DNA from 2 places in the Pseudogracilibacillus sp. ICA-222130 genome. Region 2 is predicted to be linked to the other one. Evidence: a T-box and tRNA genes for the amino acid it is inferred to sense, from the RefSeq annotation. Region 2 holds a T-box; the other holds one or more tRNA genes.

What was found. A T-box is a leader RNA that pairs with one kind of tRNA and senses whether it is charged. The one in region 2 lies ahead of ileS (isoleucine--tRNA ligase), so its partner is inferred to be a tRNA-Ile.
Region 1: it encodes a tRNA-Ile, which carries the amino acid that the T-box ahead of ileS (isoleucine--tRNA ligase) is inferred to sense. The anticodon was not compared.

What each region holds. Positions count from the first base shown of each region.
Region 1 covers NZ_JBBKBG010000001.1:234,575-244,746, forward strand. The annotation lists gene WKT09_RS01180 (peptidoglycan D,D-transpeptidase FtsI family protein) at 1-1,537, opposite strand, end outside; gene WKT09_RS01185 (superoxide dismutase) at 1,667-2,278, opposite strand; tRNA gene WKT09_RS01190 (tRNA-Phe) at 2,412-2,484, opposite strand; tRNA gene WKT09_RS01195 (tRNA-Ser) at 2,488-2,580, opposite strand; tRNA gene WKT09_RS01200 (tRNA-Ile) at 2,606-2,682, opposite strand; tRNA gene WKT09_RS01205 (tRNA-Met) at 2,695-2,768, opposite strand; tRNA gene WKT09_RS01210 (tRNA-Asn) at 2,774-2,848, opposite strand; gene WKT09_RS01215 (Na/Pi cotransporter family protein) at 3,134-4,765, opposite strand; gene WKT09_RS01220 (NfeD family protein) at 4,877-5,524, opposite strand; gene WKT09_RS01225 (hypothetical protein) at 5,629-5,928, opposite strand; gene WKT09_RS01230 (deoxyribonuclease IV) at 6,002-6,898, opposite strand; gene WKT09_RS01235 (DEAD/DEAH box helicase) at 6,911-8,221, opposite strand; gene WKT09_RS01240 (Nif3-like dinuclear metal center hexameric protein) at 8,241-9,347, opposite strand; gene WKT09_RS01245 (tRNA (adenine(22)-N(1))-methyltransferase) at 9,344-10,036, opposite strand.
Region 2 covers NZ_JBBKBG010000015.1:12,918-23,089, reverse strand. The annotation lists gene WKT09_RS07775 (RluA family pseudouridine synthase) at 1-705, opposite strand, end outside; gene lspA (signal peptidase II) at 702-1,169, opposite strand; gene ileS (isoleucine--tRNA ligase) at 1,527-4,295, opposite strand; T-box leader at 4,362-4,582, opposite strand; gene WKT09_RS07760 (DivIVA domain-containing protein) at 4,656-5,150, opposite strand; gene WKT09_RS07755 (YlmH family RNA-binding protein) at 5,229-6,008, opposite strand; gene WKT09_RS07750 (YggT family protein) at 6,018-6,281, opposite strand; gene WKT09_RS07745 (cell division protein SepF) at 6,288-6,740, opposite strand; gene WKT09_RS07740 (YggS family pyridoxal phosphate-dependent enzyme) at 6,756-7,427, opposite strand; gene WKT09_RS07735 (YlmC/YmxH family sporulation protein) at 7,494-7,748, opposite strand; gene sigG (RNA polymerase sporulation sigma factor SigG) at 7,849-8,631, opposite strand; gene sigE (RNA polymerase sporulation sigma factor SigE) at 8,724-9,437, opposite strand; gene WKT09_RS07720 (sigma-E processing peptidase SpoIIGA) at 9,461-10,172, opposite strand, start outside.

The sequences.
Region 1 (10,172 bases), on a different contig from region 2:
TACTTAAGTCCATTAGTTTACCTGGTAATAATTCTGGACCAACATAACCTGTTGATTCAAACGGAAAGTCAATACCAGTTTTAACGCCTAAACCAAACTCTTGGAAATAATTTCGCATTGTTTGCATCCCTTCAGGATTAAACGTAGGGCTTCCCCCATTCGGGAAAGGTAAACGATAATCTCCACCAAGTCTTAAAGCTACATAGAACATATAGACGTTGGATGATCGTTTCAATGCTGAAATATCATTTACAGACCCAAGCACACTATATGATCCTTTTGGTTTCGTCCCTTTAATAACGATTGGACTATCATAAATCGTTTGACCTGGAGTAAATACTCCTGAATCTAATCCCGCTAATACAGTTGCACCCTTTACAGTCGATCCTGGACGATGTGCATCATAAAGGACTTTATGTGGTGTGTTTTCATATTTTCCCGTTTCTTTATTATAATGCTGTCCACTTAATGCAAGTATTTCTCCTGTTTTTGGATTCATTACAACAGCTAATGCATCTTCTAAATAAGTATTTCCGCGACTTTTCGCTGCTTTTAATTCTTGTAAAACAATTTTATCTACTTTCTTCTGAAAATCCATATCAATGGAGAGTACTAAATCTTTTCCTCTTTCACCAGGAACCATCACTTCTGTTCCAATGATTTGACCTGTTTTCGTTGTCGTATACTTTACTTTTTCTTTTCTTCCTCTTAACAGGTCCTCATATTGTTCTTCTAAACCACTCTTTCCAACACGATCATTTCGATTATATCCCCGTGTTAAATAATAATCTTCTTTTTCAGCAGGAATACCTTCGTCTTGTGATGTAATAGAACCAATAATAGATCGTAAAGTATCTTTATATTTATACTGTCTCTCCCAGTCTGTTGAAGTATTAATTCCAGGTAATTCAGATAAATTTTCAGCAATTTTAGCATATTCATCCATAGAAATATTTTCATTTTTAATTACTTCTGGAGTTAATGCATACGCTTTATCTAATTGACGTTTTATTGCAATAACTTGTAATTCCTCATCTGTAAAATCATCGATTTCATCATCTTTAATTCTTTCTAACATTAAATCATATTGTTCTTTATCATCTAATTCTTCTACTTCTTCATCAGATAATCTAGCAAAAACATCCTCTGTATTTTTTAAATAAAAATATTCTTTTCTTTCACGTTCTCTTATTTTATCGATTTCTTTCTTATCCATCGTCATATACTCAGTTAGTTTTTCTGCTAATTTTAATTTATCTTCTGCTTGTACTCGTTTTGGTGGTGTATATGTTATCGAATAAAGTGGCTCATTATCTACAACTATATTTCCATTTCTGTCTAAAATTTTACCACGTGGTACTGGTCGTTTAGATATATCTTGTACAGTACGATCAATTTCCTCTTGATAACTTGAACCGTCTAATATTTGTACAACTCCAAGTTGAATGACTAAAACGGCAAACAATAAAAATATAACGAAAAACGTAATATTTAATCGCAAGGGAATTCGAGATTTTTTATCTTTTTGTTGATTCATTGCTCATATCTCCCTATATAATATAATCATTTCACAACTTCTTATTATATCATTATTTTTCAAAAAACGATATATGAAACAGCATAAAAAAAACACGAAACAAATTTGTTTCGTGTTTTTATGATTTAATTATTTAGCTGCATCGTAATTTTTAGCAACTTCATCCCAGTTTACAACATTCCAGAATGCTTTTGCATATTCAGGACGTCTATTTTGATAGTTTAAGTAGTATGCGTGCTCCCATACGTCTAAACCTAAAATAGGAGTTTGTCCTTCCATAATTGGAGAGTCTTGATTTGGTGTGCTCGTTACTTCTAATTCGCCATTGTTTAGTACTAACCAAGCCCAGCCAGATCCGAATCTTGTAGCTGCAGCTTTTTCAAAAGTTTCTTTAAAAGCGTCAAAGCTTCCAAATTTCTCATTAATTTTGTCAGCTAGTTCTCCTGTTGGCTCTCCACCACCATTTGGTGATAGGATTGTCCAGAATAAGCTATGGTTTGCATGTCCACCACCATTGTTACGAACTGCTGTACGAATCTCTTCAGGTAATGCGTTTAAATCACTAATTAATTCATCTAATGATTTATTTTGTAAGTCCGCATGACCTTCTAGTGCAGCGTTTAAGTTTGTAACGTATGTGTTATGGTGCTTCGTATGGTGAATGTTCATCGTTTCTTTGTCGATTGATGGCTCCAATGCATCATATGCATATGGTAATTCAGGTAATGTAAATGTTGACATAATTAATTCCTCTCCTTTTTAAATTGAATTGCTTACATATTAAGATTATCAAACGTTTTCATCCCGTGCAAATATTACGCCTAATAATTTCTAGAGAAAAATAAAAACCAAGCAATGATTTGCTTGGTTTTTATGGCTCAGGACGGAATCGAACCGCCGACACAAGGATTTTCAGTCCTTTGCTCTACCGACTGAGCTACTGAGCCAACTGGAGGAGGAAGAGGGATTCGAACCCCCGCGGGCTTTGACACCCCTGTCGGTTTTCAAGACCGATCCCTTCAGCCGGACTTGGGTATTCCTCCAATGTTTATGTATGTATAAAATAAATGGTGGACCCAGCAGGACTCGAACCTGCGACCGATCGGTTATGAGCCGATAGCTCTAACCAACTGAGCTATGGGTCCTAATAAAATAAATAGCGGCGGAGGGAATTGAACCCACGACCTTTCGGGTATGAACCGAACGCTCTCGCCAGCTGAGCTACGCCGCCATATATGGCTCCACAGGTAGGGTTCGAACCTACGACCGATCGGTTAACAGCCGATTGCTCTACCACTGAGCTACTGTGGAATCTTTTTAATCTACTTATACCCGTTTGTTACTGTAGAATCTGTACAGTAATTTATTTCCATTCTTTTATGTTAAACTCTATTTATGAGTAACCGTATAATATGTAATAATTTGCAACATCCTTTGTTATTATAGGATATTATTTTTACTTTGTCCACTAAAAGCATAGAGGAAGATGTTTTTATATAGAAACAATTGTTATCTTCTTTCCGAAGCGACAAGATATAATTTATCACGTTTTTAAAATCATGTCAACAATTTATATAAAACATCTTCCTCTATTATTTAATTTTCACCTAAAACTTCTTCCGCAATGTTTACTGCATGATCTCCAATACGTTCTAAATTACTGATGATATCAACAAAAACAATTCCTGCTGATCCCGTACATAATCCTTCATTCATACGAATAATATGTTTCTTACGGAATTTACGTTCTAATTTGTCTATCTGATCTTCTTTTTGGATAACGATCAATGCTTCTTCACGGTCCATGCTATCTAATGCTTCTATAGCTTGTTTTACGGTTAAAATCGTTAAATCAAACATTTCATTTAAATCTTCTTGTGCTTGATCTGTAATATTTATTTTATTTGAAATTTTATAATCTGTTAACTCAATAATGTTCTCAAAATGATCTCCGATTCGTTCAATATCACGTACAGAATCCATTAAAGCCGTATGCTTAGCACTTTCTGACTCTGATAATGTTGTACTTGAAATACTTACTAAGTAATTGGTAATTTCTCTATCTAAGTTATTTAAAGCCCCTTCAATTTGTAAAGCCATTTCAGAGTGCTTCGTATCATGGGTAACCACATATGCACCCGTTTCAACTAAACCTTGGACACTATATTCTCCCATACGAATTATCTCTTGTTTTGCTTGAGACAAAGCAACTGTTGAAGACTGTTTAATAAATAACGGGTCTAAATGTTTCGGTTTATATTCAATGGTTACATCTTCTCCTGGAACAATTTTTGTAACTATCCAAGCTAATGCACCAATGAATGGAAATTGTATAATTGTATTGGCAATATTAAAACTTCCATGTGCAAATGCAATCGTCATTTCTGGATTTAAATTTAATGATGATTGTAAATAAGCTACATATGCTGTAAATGGTGTTAATAATAATAAGAAAATTGTCGCACCAATAAGATTGAAAATAACGTGAGTAAATGCCGCACGTCTTGCTGCCACTGAAGCACCTAATGAAGCTAAAATAGCCGTTATAGTCGTTCCAATATTATCCCCAAATAATACAGGTAGTGCCGCTTGTAAATCTACTGCACCTTCTGAAAATAATCCTTGTAAAATACCGATCGTTGCACTTGAACTTTGAACGATTAATGTGAAGACTGTACCAATTGCAAGCCCTAAAATCGGATTGTCACTCATACTTAATGTTAATTCATGAAAAACTTGTAAATCTCGCAACGGTTTCATTCCATTACTCATTAGACTTAAACCAAAAAATAGTGAACCAAAACCAAAAATGGTTTGTCCAATAATATTTACTTTTTGATTATTAAAGAAGAATAATAAGAAACAACCAATCGCCATAATAGGTAGTGAATATTCACTAATATTTAAACCAATAATAAATGCAGTTACTGTCGTACCGATATTCGCACCCATTATAACACCAATAGCTTGTCGCAATGTCATAAATCCAGCATTTACGAGGGCAACAGTTAAAACAGTTGTTCCAGAACTACTCTGAATTAAAACCGTTACGATAATTCCTGCTAATACTCCTAAAAATGGATTAGATGTAAACCGATCTAAAATATCTCTTAATCTATCTCCCGCAGATTTTTGGAGACCATCCCCCATGAATTTAATTCCTAGAAGGAAGATCCCTAATCCTCCGATGAATTCAAATATAATTGTTTGCAAATCTACTGATTCCATTCTTCAATCCACCTTAAATTAACATATTTTTTACATACAATCCTATTATTCAGAAATTAGCATAGTTTGTAAAGTGAGTTTTAAAAAATTAACATTAAATTTACAATCGATTTACATATCTTTATCGTTTGAAATTAATTTCACTAAAATCCTTGTTCCATCAACATCCAACACTTCTATTTTTGATGCTTTAGGGATCCATTGTGCATTCGATATCCCACTATATTCCTTTCCATCTATTTTAATCGTACCGACGGGGCGCATATCTGTAATTGTTTCTCCGGTTTTTCCAATTAATTGCTCATATTCTTCATTCACAGTCGTATACCCTTTATCAGTTGTTAAACGGTCTTTTAAAGTTATCTTATTCCACATATCTCTTTTTTCAAACACTTTTAATAACAATAATGAAACAGCGCTTCCAACAAGAACACCTATAACTGCATATAAACCAGATGTAAAGGAAGGTGCAGATAAGGCAACAGAGAATATCATTCCCGTGATACCAATTGTTGCCAATGTTCCATCATTAATTAATTTTCCATCAATAAATATAAACATAATTCCGACAAAATAAATAAACAACATCATAATTAAGGAAGACGTATTTGGTGTAAAGATATAAAAATAATAAATGATAAAACTAATTCCTAACACTGCTCCAAGGCCTCGTAAGTTAACGAGCAATTCACCAATTAGGAAAAACGTTCCTAATCCTACTAATAATAAACCAATCCATGTTATATCTATAAGTTCCATTACACTCACCCCTTTATGTATATTATACGAAAGTTTTTCAGTTCATGATATATTTTTTAAAAAAAGGTTAAGACAATAATCGAATCTTGTCTTAACCTTTTACCTCAAATAAACGGCATTATAACTAATCGAACGATAATTGACAATATACCGACAACAATTGCAGTGTTACCGAGCAACACTGCATTTCTCGTTCGTGCAATAAACCCTAATATAATCCCGGCAATTGCAAATGCGTATGGGGCGAATATGAATGAAAAGAAAGAAACAAACAGCGCAATCCAACCAAATACACTCTTTAATTCCGGTTCATCCTTTTCTTCATGCAAGGACAAATGAAATTCATCGTCCTGTAAGACTTCATCCCCCACTTCCATTTGGTCCTCTTTAAACTCATTATCCATATACTTTTCCTCCTTTACATAGAAGTATGCTTAGTTTATGGATAATGAAGTAAATCATAATTTGTATTTTTTTCTATTGTTCCATAATTTTTTGTAGAATGTTTTTATCAAATGTACCATTTTTAATCATTTCAATTTCAAATTTGTATGGAGGCTTTTTATTCTTCTTATCTTCTCCGACAAATGGTGTTTCTAAAATTTTGGGTAAATCTTTAAATGCTTCATGATAAATAACTTCATGCAAGGTATCAAAACCAATATGACCAAGTCCAATATTTTCATGTCGGTCTTTTTGAGCTCCACATACGTTCTTACTATCATTTACGTGGACAACTTTAATACGGTCTAAACCAACAATTTTATCAAATTCATTTAAAACATCATCAAAACGGCCTTCGGTGATTTCATATCCGGCATCATGAATGTGGCAAGTATCTAAACAAACAGATAATTTTTCGTTATGTGTCACCCCATCTATAATACGTGCTAATTCATCAAAACTACGACCGATTTCCGTACCTTTTCCGGCCATTGTTTCTAAAGCAATTTGCACTTCTTGATCATTCGTTAATACTTCATTAAGCCCCTCAATAATACGGTCGATTCCGGCGTCTACTCCTGCGCCAACATGTGCTCCAGGATGTAAAACGATTTGTTTTGCACCAATGGCTGTTGTTCTTTCAATTTCCATACGTAAGAAATCGACACCTAATTCAAATGTTTCCGGTTTTATCGTATTGGCAATATTAATAATATATGGTGCATGGACTACAATGTCAGAAATACCATTGTCTTTCATATGTTGTAATCCTGCTTCAATATTCAATTCTTCAATCGGTTTTCTTCTTGTGTTTTGTGGTGCACCAGTATAGATCATAAATGTTGTTGCACCATATTTTGTTGCTTCTTCACTTGAACCTAATAACATTTTCTTTCCACTCATTGATACATGTGATCCTAATTTTACCATATTCCCACCTCATTATTTTCTGCGACGTTTTTGTCGTTGCATTCTTTTCTTTATTTTTTCTTGTTCTTGCTTCATTTTCTTTTTATATCCTGGTTTCACTTTTTTAGGTTTACGTACTTGTTTCCATGCTGCTTTATCTACATCCGTTGAAACGTTTTTTCGTAAAGCTCTAACATTGTATCGTTTCGCTTCCACAAATTCCCCGTTTTTAACATCAGAATAAACAAATGAAAGTCCTTGTTTCTCCAATTGTTCAATTAATGCAATGTCATCCTCTGTATAAAAACTTATTGCAGTTCCTTCTAATCCTGCTCGTGCCGTTCGTCCGACTCGATGAATATAAAATTCTGTTTCTTTTGGTAATTCTACATTGATTACATGGCTTGCCCCTTTGATGTCAATTCCACGTGAAGCTAAGTCAGTTGCAACAATATACTCATATTTTAAATCTAAAATAGCTTTTACTGTTTTTGTACGTTCACGGCTCGTTAATCCCCCATGTAATACACCTACATTTAATCCAGCACGATGTAAATTACCTGCTAATTCATCGGCCGACTCCTTGCTATTAGTAAATAAAATAGCAACATATGGTTGAATCACATGTGAAATTTCAATTATTTTCTTGACGATATCTCCATGTTTACGATCAATTAATCGATGTGTCATTGATTGTGGTGCAATACCATTTTCAATTTTAATATGTGTTGGTTTATCCAAATACTTTCGGATAAAGTGTTGTAATTGTGTCGGGATGGTCGCCGAGAAAATAAGCATTTGTATGTCCCTTTTACAAGTAACGAGTAATTCATCAATGGTTTCGATAAAACGTAAATCAAGCATTAAATCTGCTTCATCCACTACAAATGAAGTCGCACTATAAATAGATAGTACTCCCTCGTTCACCATATCTAAAATTCGCCCAGGTGTTCCTACAATAATTTTTGGCGTTCTTTCTAATTGTTTCATCATACGTTGACGATCTAGTCCACCTATTAATAAACGAGATGTCCAGACATCCTCTTTGTTCGCTAAGGTTGTCATTGTTTTTATTTCTTCATGTAACTGCATTGCTAACTCCCTAGTCGGAGCAGTGATAACTATTTGAACTCCCTCTGCATCATCTTCTAACTTGTTTAATAAAGGTAATAAAAATGCATGTGTTTTCCCTGAACCTGTTTGTGATTGTCCAATAATGCTTTTTCCATGTAAAATGGCTGGAATTGCCTCTTCTTGAATCTTTGTCGGCTGTTTAAAGTACAACTTATCTACTATCTGTTGTATTTCTTCACTTAACCCTAAAGCTTGAAACTTTTTTTCCATTCCAATTACTCCCTTCTATTTATAAAAATTGAAATGGATTCGTATTAATTGTTGATTCCATCACGGATAATGTTGGATATTTCGACTCTATATATGTTTTTGTTGCTTGTTTCATAATTTGTTCAATATAATGTCCTGCATCAATTAAATGAATTCCCATTTCCATTCCATCTTGTGCATGATGAAATGTTAAGTCTCCTGTTATATATACATCTGCCCCCATTTTTTGGGCAGCTGCAATATACTTCTCTCCACTACCACCTAACACAGCAACTTTTTGAATCGTAGCATGTACATCTCCAACTACTCTCACTTTTTCTAATCCATATGCAGTTTTCACTTTTTCCACAAAACTCATTAACGATTGCGGAGCATCTAATGTACCGATTCTACCTAAGCCAAATGCATGTCCCTTTTGCTGTAATGGATAGACATCATATGCAACTTCTTCGTATGGATGTGCTTGAAACATTGCTTGTAACACTTGTTGCATGTTATTTTCCGTCACAATTGTTTCCATTTTTATTTCATCTACAAATGTAAGTTCGTTTTTTGTACCAATATATGGATTTGTCCCTTCTAATGGTTTAAAGGTTCCTTGTCCCTCTTGACGGAATGTGCAGTGACTATAATTTCCAATATGTCCTGCACCAGCGTCACTTAGTGCATCTCTTAATTCAGTTTCATGTGTATTTGGAACAAATATTACTAATTTATACAGTGCTTCTTCGTTAAAAGGGATAAAATTCTTTCGATTGGATATGTCTAATGCATCCAGTAATAAATCGTTGACACCACCTTCAGCGATATCTAAATTAGTATGTGCTGCATAAACTGTTATATTATGTTGGATTAACTTCTGAATCACTTTTCCCTTCGGCGTTGAAAAATCAATTTGTTTTATAGATTGAAACAATAATGGATGGTGTGCAATAATTAAATTCACATCATGACGTATCGCTTCATCCACAACATCGTTCGTTACGTCTAACGTAATTAATACCTTTTTTGTTTCATCTTGTACATTTCCAACTTGTAACCCGACATTATCCCAATCATACGCTAAACTTTTTGGTGCCCATTTTTCTAAAGTTCTAAAAACATGCTTATGTGTAATAGTACTCATCGTATGACCTCCTCTATCCATCGTAAAGTTTTTTCATACTGATTTATTTTTTCCACATCTTTTTCTGTACTTTTATTCATCTGATTTAAAATATATAAAACTTTATCCCGTTCTTTCGTCCACTTCTTTATGAACGTTGGTGATTTTTCTTGTAATAGTAATGGACCAAACATATATTGTTTTTCATCTAATGGATGATTTTCTTCTCGCTCTGCAACAATCATTTCGTATATATGATTATTTTCTTCCATAATTTGTTCTTTTATAGGTATAAAACCTAATTCATGTAATGTTTTACGTACTATATATCCATTCGTATTAGGTTGGGCAATAATACGTGTAATATGTTCTAATTTATGTGCACCATCTTTTAAAATAGAAGCAATTAGTCCTCCACCCATTCCGGCGATAACGATTGCATCTACTTCATCTTGTTCAATCACTTCTAGTCCATTTCCTAACCGTACTTGTATTCGATCTGTTAATTCGTTTTCTTCTACTGTCTGTTTTGCACGCTCATAAGGACCTTTACTCACTTCACCGGCAATTGCTTGGACCGTTGGCTTTTGTAAGCAAATATACGACGGTAAATAGGCATGGTCGGATCCAATATCAGCAAAACACATATCTGAATCAATATATGTTGCAATTTGTTTTAATCTTTCTGATATTTGTTTAAAATTCTTCATCATAGTTCACCTTTTATTAGTAATTAAACGTAAAAAGAGGCTAGGACACCTATCACTATTATACCATAATCGATTCATGTTCTTTAAACATAATCGTTATTCTGTGATAATGTTGTCTAACCTCTCTAATATAATT
Region 2 (10,172 bases):
TTGGTGTGTTCGACCTGTAATAAGTTCACATTCTACATGCGTATATTGCTGAAATCTTTCTAACACACGGAATTTTGTTTCCGATTCTTTTCCACCTTCTACAACTGCCATTTCTAACCGATTTTTTGGATTTCTTCCAATCGGTGCCCGAACGATCCCTTGATCATGTGGCACCACCCCATAAACAATTGCTTCGTAAATACGAGTAACTGTACGAGCTTGAAATTGTTCTTTTAAATGGGCATGTACATCATTGTTTTTTGCAATAATAATTACACCACTTGTATCTTGGTCTAAACGATGTACAATTCCTTCACGTTCTTCCCCACCAACATCTGATAATGTTTTACAGTGATATTTTACTGCATTTACTAATGTACCAGTACGAACATGATGGGTCGGATGTACGAGCATCCCTCGTGGTTTATTCACGACGAGTAATGCATTATCTTCATATACAATATCAAGTGGGATATTTTCTGCTTCAATAGGTTTTTCTTCTACTGCCTCTTCTTGAATATGTAATGTAATAGTATCTGCTTCTTTACATTTATAGTTTGGTTTAACTACTTCTCCATTTACTAAAATGGAACCATTTTTAATATATGATTGGATTTGTTGTCTAGAATAATCTGTTTTCGTTACGAGTAGTTTATCCATTCGCTGATTTACTTCTTCGGGTTCAACCATAATTTGCTTTGTCATGCTTTTTTTCCTTTCTTTTTTTCATCCAAAAATGTTGCAATGAAAAATAATATGACACCGACTGTTAAACAACTATCCGCTACATTAAATATTGGAAAATCATAAGAAAATATCATCACGTCTAAAAAATCTACTACTTCTTTTCTAAACAATCGGTCGATGAAGTTACCGATCGCTCCTCCTAAAATAACACTTAATGAAATTGCTAGCAAAGCACTTTCTCGTGCATATTTTTGCATATAATAAATGATGCCGACAATAACGACAATTGTAATAATATAAAAGAAAATCATTTGTCCTTGTAATATGCCCCATGCGGCACCTTCATTACGATGAGATGTTATATAAAATAGTTCATCGATTACTGGGATACTTTCATGCAAATCCATTTTTTCTACGATGAGCCATTTCGTCCACTGGTCTATAAGGATCATAAATAATGCTACGATATAATAACGGGTCATTTTTTTCCTCCTGCTATGTAAACATATACAATCGTTTTGATACATCTTAAAGTATAACATGGTTCGTTAAAAATAGTATGTCATTCACTTAGTGAAATATATATTTTTATCATGTAATGCATTGTAAATCAATTTAAGTTGGTGTGTAGTTGTATGTTTGATTCCTTCTATTTGATTGGAGAGGTACACGAAATAGATGAGGACATTTTTCTATTATAGTATTTCGCACTTTTTTACAATCTATTTCAAAACAAATTATAGCTTCCATATGTCGTTGAGGCCGTCATCACTATTTGACAAAGAGCCAAAAATAGCAGGTAACATTTTTTAGTCACCTGCTATGTTCATATTGTATTATTACTGTACTAAATGGCTATAATGTTCCTCCACTACTTCTGCACAACGGTCACATAATGTAGGGTGTTTTTCGTTTTGTCCTACAGTATGAGCATGCATCCAGCATCGATCACATTTTTCGCCGTCATGTTTCTCCACATATACGTACACATACTGGTATTCTTTCGCATTTTCATGCTTTTCTCCAATTGCCGCTTCAGATACAATTAATAACTGATGGATATGAGGAATAGATGCTAAAACAGCTTTCGTTTGTTCATCTTTTCCAGCAATCGTAATTTTTGCTTCTAATGGTTTACCAATCACTTTCTCATTACGTGCTTCTTCTAATGCCTTTAATACATCTGTACGAATTTTTAGGAAGTGATCCCATTTCACAGCATCTTCTTCTTTAAATCCTACTACTTCACGTGCTTCTGGCATATCTGTTAATTGAACATATTCTGCCTCCACTCCATGAATATGTTCCCATACTTCTTCTGTCGTATGTGGAATAATAGGTGTCAGTAATTGTACAATGGAAACTAATGTTTCATAATAAACCGTTTGGATACTACGACGACGTGGGTGGTCTGCAGCTTCAATATATAAAATATCCTTTGCAAAGTCTAAATAAAATGCACTTAAGTCAATCGTAATATAATTATGAATCGCTTGTGATACATTTTGAAAATCATATGTATCATAACTTTCTTTTACATTTTTCACTAATTGTTGTAAACGATATAACATGTAACGATCGACTTCTTCTAAATCCTTTTCGGCAACTGTATGTTGTTTCGGATCAAAGTCTGCTAAATTCGCTAACATGAAACGGAATGTATTTCTAATTTTACGATAGTTTTCAGATACTTGTTTTAAAATATCTTGAGAAATACGGACATCTGCTTGATAGTCAACAGATGATACCCATAAACGTAAAATATCTGCCCCTAGTTGTTTTTGAACATTTCCAGGTAAAATAACATTTCCTAATGATTTACTCATTTTACGGCCATCACCATCTAAAACGAAACCATGGCTTATCACATTTTTATATGGAGCTTTACCTGTAATTGCTACTGCAGTTGATAAAGAAGAGTTAAACCAACCACGATATTGGTCACTACCTTCTAAATAAATATCTGCCGGTCGGACATGGTCTTCACGATGTAATAATACCGCTTCATGAGATGAACCTGAATCAAACCAAACGTCCATAATGTCTGTTTCTTTCGTAAACTCACCATTCGGACTATGTTCAGATGTGAATCCTTCAGGTAATAAATCTTTTGCATCCCATTCAAACCAAATATTTGAACCATGTTCTGCAAATAAGTTTGATACATGTGTAATTGTCTCATCCGTGATGACCGGTTCTCCATCTTCTCCGTAAAATACTGGAATTGGAACTCCCCATGTACGTTGACGTGAAATACACCAATCTTCACGGTCACGAACCATATTATAAAGACGCGTTTCGCCCCAATGTGGCAACCATTCTACTTCTTTAATTTCATCTAAAATATTATGACGGAAATCTTTAATCGATGCAAACCATTGTGAAGTAGCACGGAAAATTGTCGGCTTTTTCGTACGCCAGTCATGTGGGTATGAGTGGGTAATGAATTTCATTAATAACAGTGCGCCAACTTCTTCTAATTTTTCAGTAACAACTTTGTTTCCATCATCATAAAATAACCCTTCAAAACCAGGTGCTTCATCCGTAAAATATCCTAATTCATCGACAGGACATAATGCATCAATACCGTATTCCTTTGCTACGTAGAAGTCATCTTCCCCGTGGCCAGGAGCCGTATGAACACAACCAGTCCCTGCTTCTGTCGTTACATGAGTTCCTAACATAACGAGTACATCACGGTCATAGAATGGATGTTGTGCGACGACACGGTCTGCTTGACGTCCCATAAATGTTTTTTCCACTTTAACATGTTCCCATTTTAACTCTTCTTCAAGTGGATCTAGTAAATCATGGGCAACAACATATTTTTCCCCATCCGCTTCGACGACAACATACTCTAAATGAGGATGTAAGCTAATTCCTAAGCTCGCCGGAATAGTCCAAGGAGTCGTCGTCCAAATAATAATGTTCGTACCTTCTTCTAATACACCTTTACCATCTTTTACCTTATAGCTAACGTAAATAGAAGGAGAACGTTTATCTTGATATTCAATCTCCGCTTCTGCTAAAGCTGATTCAGAGGATGGCGACCAATATACAGGCTTTAATCCTTTGTAAATATACCCCTTTTTCGCCATTTCACCGAACACTTTAATTTGTGCTGCTTCGTAATCTTTTGTTAGCGTAATATATGGATTATCCCAATCACCACGAACCCCTAATTGTTTAAACTGGTTACGTTGATTGTTAATTTGCTTCATCGCATAATCTGCACACATTTGACGAAATTCGGCAATCGACATTTTTTTACGATCAATTTTCTTCTGTTTCGTTAAAGCAGTTTCAATTGGTAATCCATGCGTATCCCAGCCAGGAATGTATGGAGCATGAAATCCATTCATCGATTTATAACGAGTAATAAAGTCTTTTAATATTTTATTTAACGCATGTCCAATATGAAGATCCCCATTCGCATATGGTGGTCCATCATGTAAAACGAATAATGGTCTACCTTTCGTTCTTTCTAATGATTGTTCATATACGTTATTTTCTTCCCATCCTTCTCGACGGACTGGTTCTTTGTTCGGTAAATTTCCACGCATCGGAAATTTTGTTTTCGGCATTAGTAATGTTTCTTTATATTCCATTTGTATATAAATCCTCCTATATAAACAAATTATTTACTTATAAAAAACAAAAAAACCTCGAATCCCTAAAGGGACGAGGAATCTCGCGGTACCACCCTTATAAATGTGTCCTTTTCTCACACATTCACTTGAACAATTCATAACGTGAATTACCCGGCCAATCCTACTATTATTTCAAACGGCTACTCAAGAATGATGTTATAAAAGAAACTGCATTAGGCTTCCACCATCCCTAACTCGCTTGGAGCAGTTTTTATCTTCTATACTTTTTCTATCAATGTATTTATTATTTTGTTCAATTGACATCATTATAGCATATTTTTTAAATTTTTATACAATAAAAACTATTTCTATAATGAATTACTTTACAGGTATCTCTGTATCTTCTTCAGCAAGTTTTAAAAACTCTTCCCAATCGCTATTGTTAACCATTTCTAATTGCGCTTCAATTAGCATTTTTAAACGCGTACGGAACACTTTTGCATGCTTTTTTAATTCATTTGTTTCCATCGCAATTTGACGTGACTCACTTAATGCCTCGTTCAAAATACGATCTGCATTTTTTTCTGCCTCTTTAATAATTAATTTACTTTCTTTTCTTGCGTTATCTTTTAACTCTTCTGCAGTTTCTTGCGCAATAACAATTGATTGGTTTAATGTTTCTTCAATGCTCTTGAAATGGGCAACTTTATCTTCTAACTCAGTTACTCTTTCTTGTAATTCATTTTTTTCACGTATCGTCATTTCATAATCTTTTATTATTTGATCTAAAAATTCATTTACATCATCTTCATTAAATCCCATGAAACCTTTGGAAAATTCTTTGTTATGAATATCTAACGGCGTTAACACCAATCATACACCTCCTGAAATTTCAACAATCATCTTATTTGTCTATTATAATCTATTTTTCAATATAATAAAGCATTTTTCTTACATTTTTAATTTTGCTGTCGTTATTCGAACCTTTTCTTTCCGTGTTACCCCATCGATGGAAATAATTTTGCCTCGACCATGACCACGAACAGATAGTAAATCATCTACCTCTACTATAAATGCCGGATCATTCACTACAGTGAAATTTACTTTCACCCGTTCTCCTTGAATGAGTAAAGAGGCGTCTTTTCGTGACATATTGTACATTTCTTTTATTAAAACATCTAATCTTAGAGAAGATACGGTAGACGTCTGTTCCATCCATTCATCATCACTTGGAAATATGGTATTCCTAGGTACTTCCTTTAATTGTACCGAAGCGTTTTTTATTTTATCGATATTTAGCATAATAAAGGATGCTAGTTCTTCCGTCGTGACAATTTGAAACGCATCATCACGAACAAAAATATCTCCGATTTTCTTTCGGTCTAATCCTTCCGAAATAAATGTTCCTAATATATCACGATGTTGAATCGTAACAAATTTCTTTGGAAAACTCGCTTCTAGTAAAACGAGTTTAAAATGATCTTCCTCAATGGTTTCATAAAATGGTGCGATAATTGCTCGTTGTCGCTCCGTATGATCCGCTCCACCAAAAAATGCGTATTGAACATCTTCATTAGAGGAGCCAATTAAACTTTCAATTATTTTTCGTTCCCGTGGGTCCAGGAAATCTGTTATGTACGAAGTATACGTACGTTCCACTTGCTCTTTCCAAGATAATACTTGGTCCACAAATTGGTGTTCATGTTTTCGGAAATGCTGGTAAATTGACATTAGATTATCCTATACAAACATTCGGAGTATTTCAATAATACCCTTTTCCGCTAATCTTAAAGTTATAATTGCAACAATTGGAGAAATATCGATCATCCCTAATGGTGGAATAAATTTTCTAAACTGTTCTAAGTATGGTTCACAAACTCTCCCTACAAACTCACCAAATGCCGTATCTCTTGCCCCTGGAAACCAAGACATTAAAATGTAAATAATGAGAACATACGTATAAACTGTAAACCCTATACTGATATAATACGCTAATTGCATCATTGACTATTACCATTCCTTTTCAAATTCGTCTTCCATATATTCTAAATTTGTGATCACACCTGTTACCTCCACATTATCAGGTGTACATAAAAATGTTGCGACACCTAGCTTTTGAATATCTCCTTTTATAGCATATACAGTTCCACTTAAAAAGTCGACAATTCGCTTCGCCTGTCTTTGATCTACTCGTTGTAAATTAATAACGACAGAGCGTTTGTTTAATAAATGATCGGCAATTTCTTGTACTTCGTTATATGTTTTCGGTTCACATAACATTACTTTTGAATTCGCTTGATGAATAGCAGATAAATTAACAACATTACTATCTGTCGTCCTTTGCTTTGGTGTTGCCATTTTTTGTTCTTGCTTTACCGGCGTTGTTTCTTCTTCATATTCTTCAATATACTCGTATTCATCCTCTGTATTAAAGAAATTTTTTAATTTTTCTTTAAAACTCATTTTTACCACCTCGCTTTATGAACCGACTAAACTCGTTCCTAATCGAATATGTGTTGCACCCTCTTCAATTGCAATTTGAAAATCATTACTCATTCCCATCGATAATTGTGTACATGGAGCATTAATATATTTCTTTTCACTCACTTCATCACGCAACTGACGTAAACGACGGAATACTTGTCTAATTTCTTCCTTATCTTGAATATGTGGCGCCATCGTCATTAAACCAACAACATGTACTTTTTCAAATTGCTGTAATGATTCTATAAATGGAATAACATCTTCGGGTTCTAAACCGTGTTTAGATTCCTCCCCACTCACATTTACCTGTACGAAACAATCAATCGGATTATTGGAACGACTATTAATTTGTTTCGCAACAGATAATCGATCTAGTGAATGAATTGCTGTTACTTTATCGACAATATCTTTTACTTTTCTCGACTGTAATGTACCGATAAAATGCCACTTTGCTCGTTCACCAATAGCGCCATATTTATGCAACATTTCTTCAGCACGATTTTCGCCAACATCTTTATAGCCTGTTGCAAGTAATTGTTCTGTTCGTTCTATTGTAACATATTTTGTTACTCCAATTACGGTAATTTCATTACGATTCCGCTGTACTTTCTCACATACACGTACAATTTCCTCTTCTATTTGTTTCACATTGTTTGCAACATCCATTGATTCATACTCTCCTATTTAATAGTGATATTGCTTTTATTTTATCATATTTTAAAAATAGTTCATTTAATCACTATTTTCTTTCTCCTTTTTTTCTTCTTTTACTAAAATGATATCCGCACCGATCGTTACAATTTGATCCCACATAACTTTTCTTTCTTCTTGTTTTTGAAAAAATGCACCTCTTAATTGACGGTCAGAAATAATAAATGATTGAATGGCACCACTATTTTCCGCGATTTCAATATCTTGAATATATCCTAATCGTTTTCCACTTTCCAAAACGACAACTTCTTTCATCTGAATTTCTGATAATAACAAAGTAATCCCTCCTAGAATATAAAAAAGACAAAAACTTTTAGATAAAAAGTTCTTGTCTTATTTGTATGATTGAAAACAACTTTGTATGTAATGGACAATATTAAAACATATCGCTTCGAATTTGCTTAATTGCTGTTTTTTCAAGTCGTGATATTTGTGCTTGGGAAATACCGATTTCTTCCGCCACTTCCATTTGTGTTTTTCCGCGGAAAAACCGTTCTTCAATAATCATCTTTTCTCGATCTGTTAATCGGTGCATCCCTTCTTTAATTGAAAGATGATCATCCCATTCTTCATCGTTAATTTTATCATCACTAATTTGATCCATCATCAATATAGGATCTCCACCTTCATTATAAATTGGCTCAAATAATGATACGGGTTCTTGTACAGCATCGATTGCAAATATAACATCTTCACATGGTACGCCCATTTCTTTCGCTATTTCATATGGACTTGGTTCTTTTTCATGTTTATTCATTAGTTGTTCTCTTATTTGTAGAGCTTTATATGCAGTATCACGTAACGATCTTGATACACGTATAGCATAATTATCACGTAAATATCGTTTAATCTCTCCAATGATCATCGGTACAGCATACGTTGAAAAACGAACATTATGTTTTAAATCAAAATTGTCAATCGATTTCATTAACCCAATACAACCTACTTGAAATAAATCGTCCGCATTTTCACCACGATATGTAAAACGTTTAATAATACTTAATACGAGTCGTAAATTACCATTTACTAATGTTTCACGTGCTTCTAGTACGTCTTCACCTCGTTCAATTTGCTGAAATAACTTTTTCATTTCCTCGTTTTTTAATACTGGGAGTTTGGATGTATCGACACCACAAATTTCTACTTTATGCTTCATCATACTTTCTACCCCTCTCGACAATCATACTCAACGTAAGTGTTTCCTGAACGAGAGGGGAATATGCAAAATTTTTACAACGGTCGTATACCAGTTTATACCATTTTTTCAATTTCCTTTTGTAATCGTCTTATAATTTTCTTCTCTAGTCGTGATATATAGGACTGGGAAATACCTAACATGTCCGCCACATCTTTTTGTGTTTTTTCTTCTTTTCCAATTAGGCCAAAACGTAATTCCATAATTTGCTTTTCACGATCATTCAATGTTTTTAATGCATTTTCCAATAATTGCTTATCTACTTTTAGCTCTAAATCTTTTGTAATAATATCTTCTTCCGTTCCTAAAATATCAGACAATAATAGTTCATTCCCATCCCAATCTGTATTTAGTGGTTCATCGAAAGATACTTCTGTTTTAATGCGGTTATTTTTTCGTAAAAACATTAATATTTCATTTTCAATACATCTGGAAGCATATGTCGCTAGTTTTATTTTTTTCGTTGGATCAAAAGTATTTACTGCTTTAATCAAACCAATCGAACCGATACTTATTAAATCTTCCATATGCACATTCGTATTTTCAAATTTTCGGGCAATATAAACAACCAATCTTAAATTATGTTCTATTAATGTTGCTCTAGCAACTTGATCATCTTCTTGTAAACGTTCCAGTAATCTTTTTTCTTCCATTTTTTCTAATGGTGAAGGAAGTGCTGTTTTACTACCAATATAATAAATTTCATCTTTTTTTAATCGGAAAAGACGTAATAACCGATTCATCCAAACTCGCAATTTAAATTTCCACATTAAATATTTTCCTCCTCTACAATTTAAGCTGCTTGTACTACGTGAATATGCAATAAATCTGGATGTAATAAACATTGATACCCATGTTCATTTGATAATGTTCCAAATTGCACCCCAATTAATACGTGATCCGTCTCATATTTTTTGCGTTTATTATAAATGGTTATATTTTTCGGTTGTATCGTATACAACATATCTTGTACACCTTGTACACCTTGAAATGGAACAATTTGTACATCTTTTCGAATATCTTTCGGTAATAAGGTTAAATCATGGACCATACATGCCTGTTTAAATAAATCCCATTCTTCAGGATGAAAATAAGATTGCAAAAATGCTTCTTCCACAATAATGACTGGTTTATTTGTTAATGGATCTAATAATTGATTACCGCTATCTAAAAACCCTCTAGTTGTATTTGTACTACCAATCATTTGAATTGCAATATCATACATAAATGTTTGAAAAAAAGTTGTTCGAATATGTGCATGCATTTGCCAACGAACGAATAAAATAAAAATAATCAGTCCAATGGTTAAAACGGTGACACTTGTCGTCGATCCTGAAATATTTTGAACGAATAAAAAGTATCTTTGGAGTTTCTCAGACTGTGGAATAAACTGATGGATTGCTAACATCATTCCACCTAAAATGAAAGTTAAAAAATAAAATAAGCCAACATGTTTCCATAAATATATTTTTCCAAACATTATATAATTGATTACGAAGGCAATT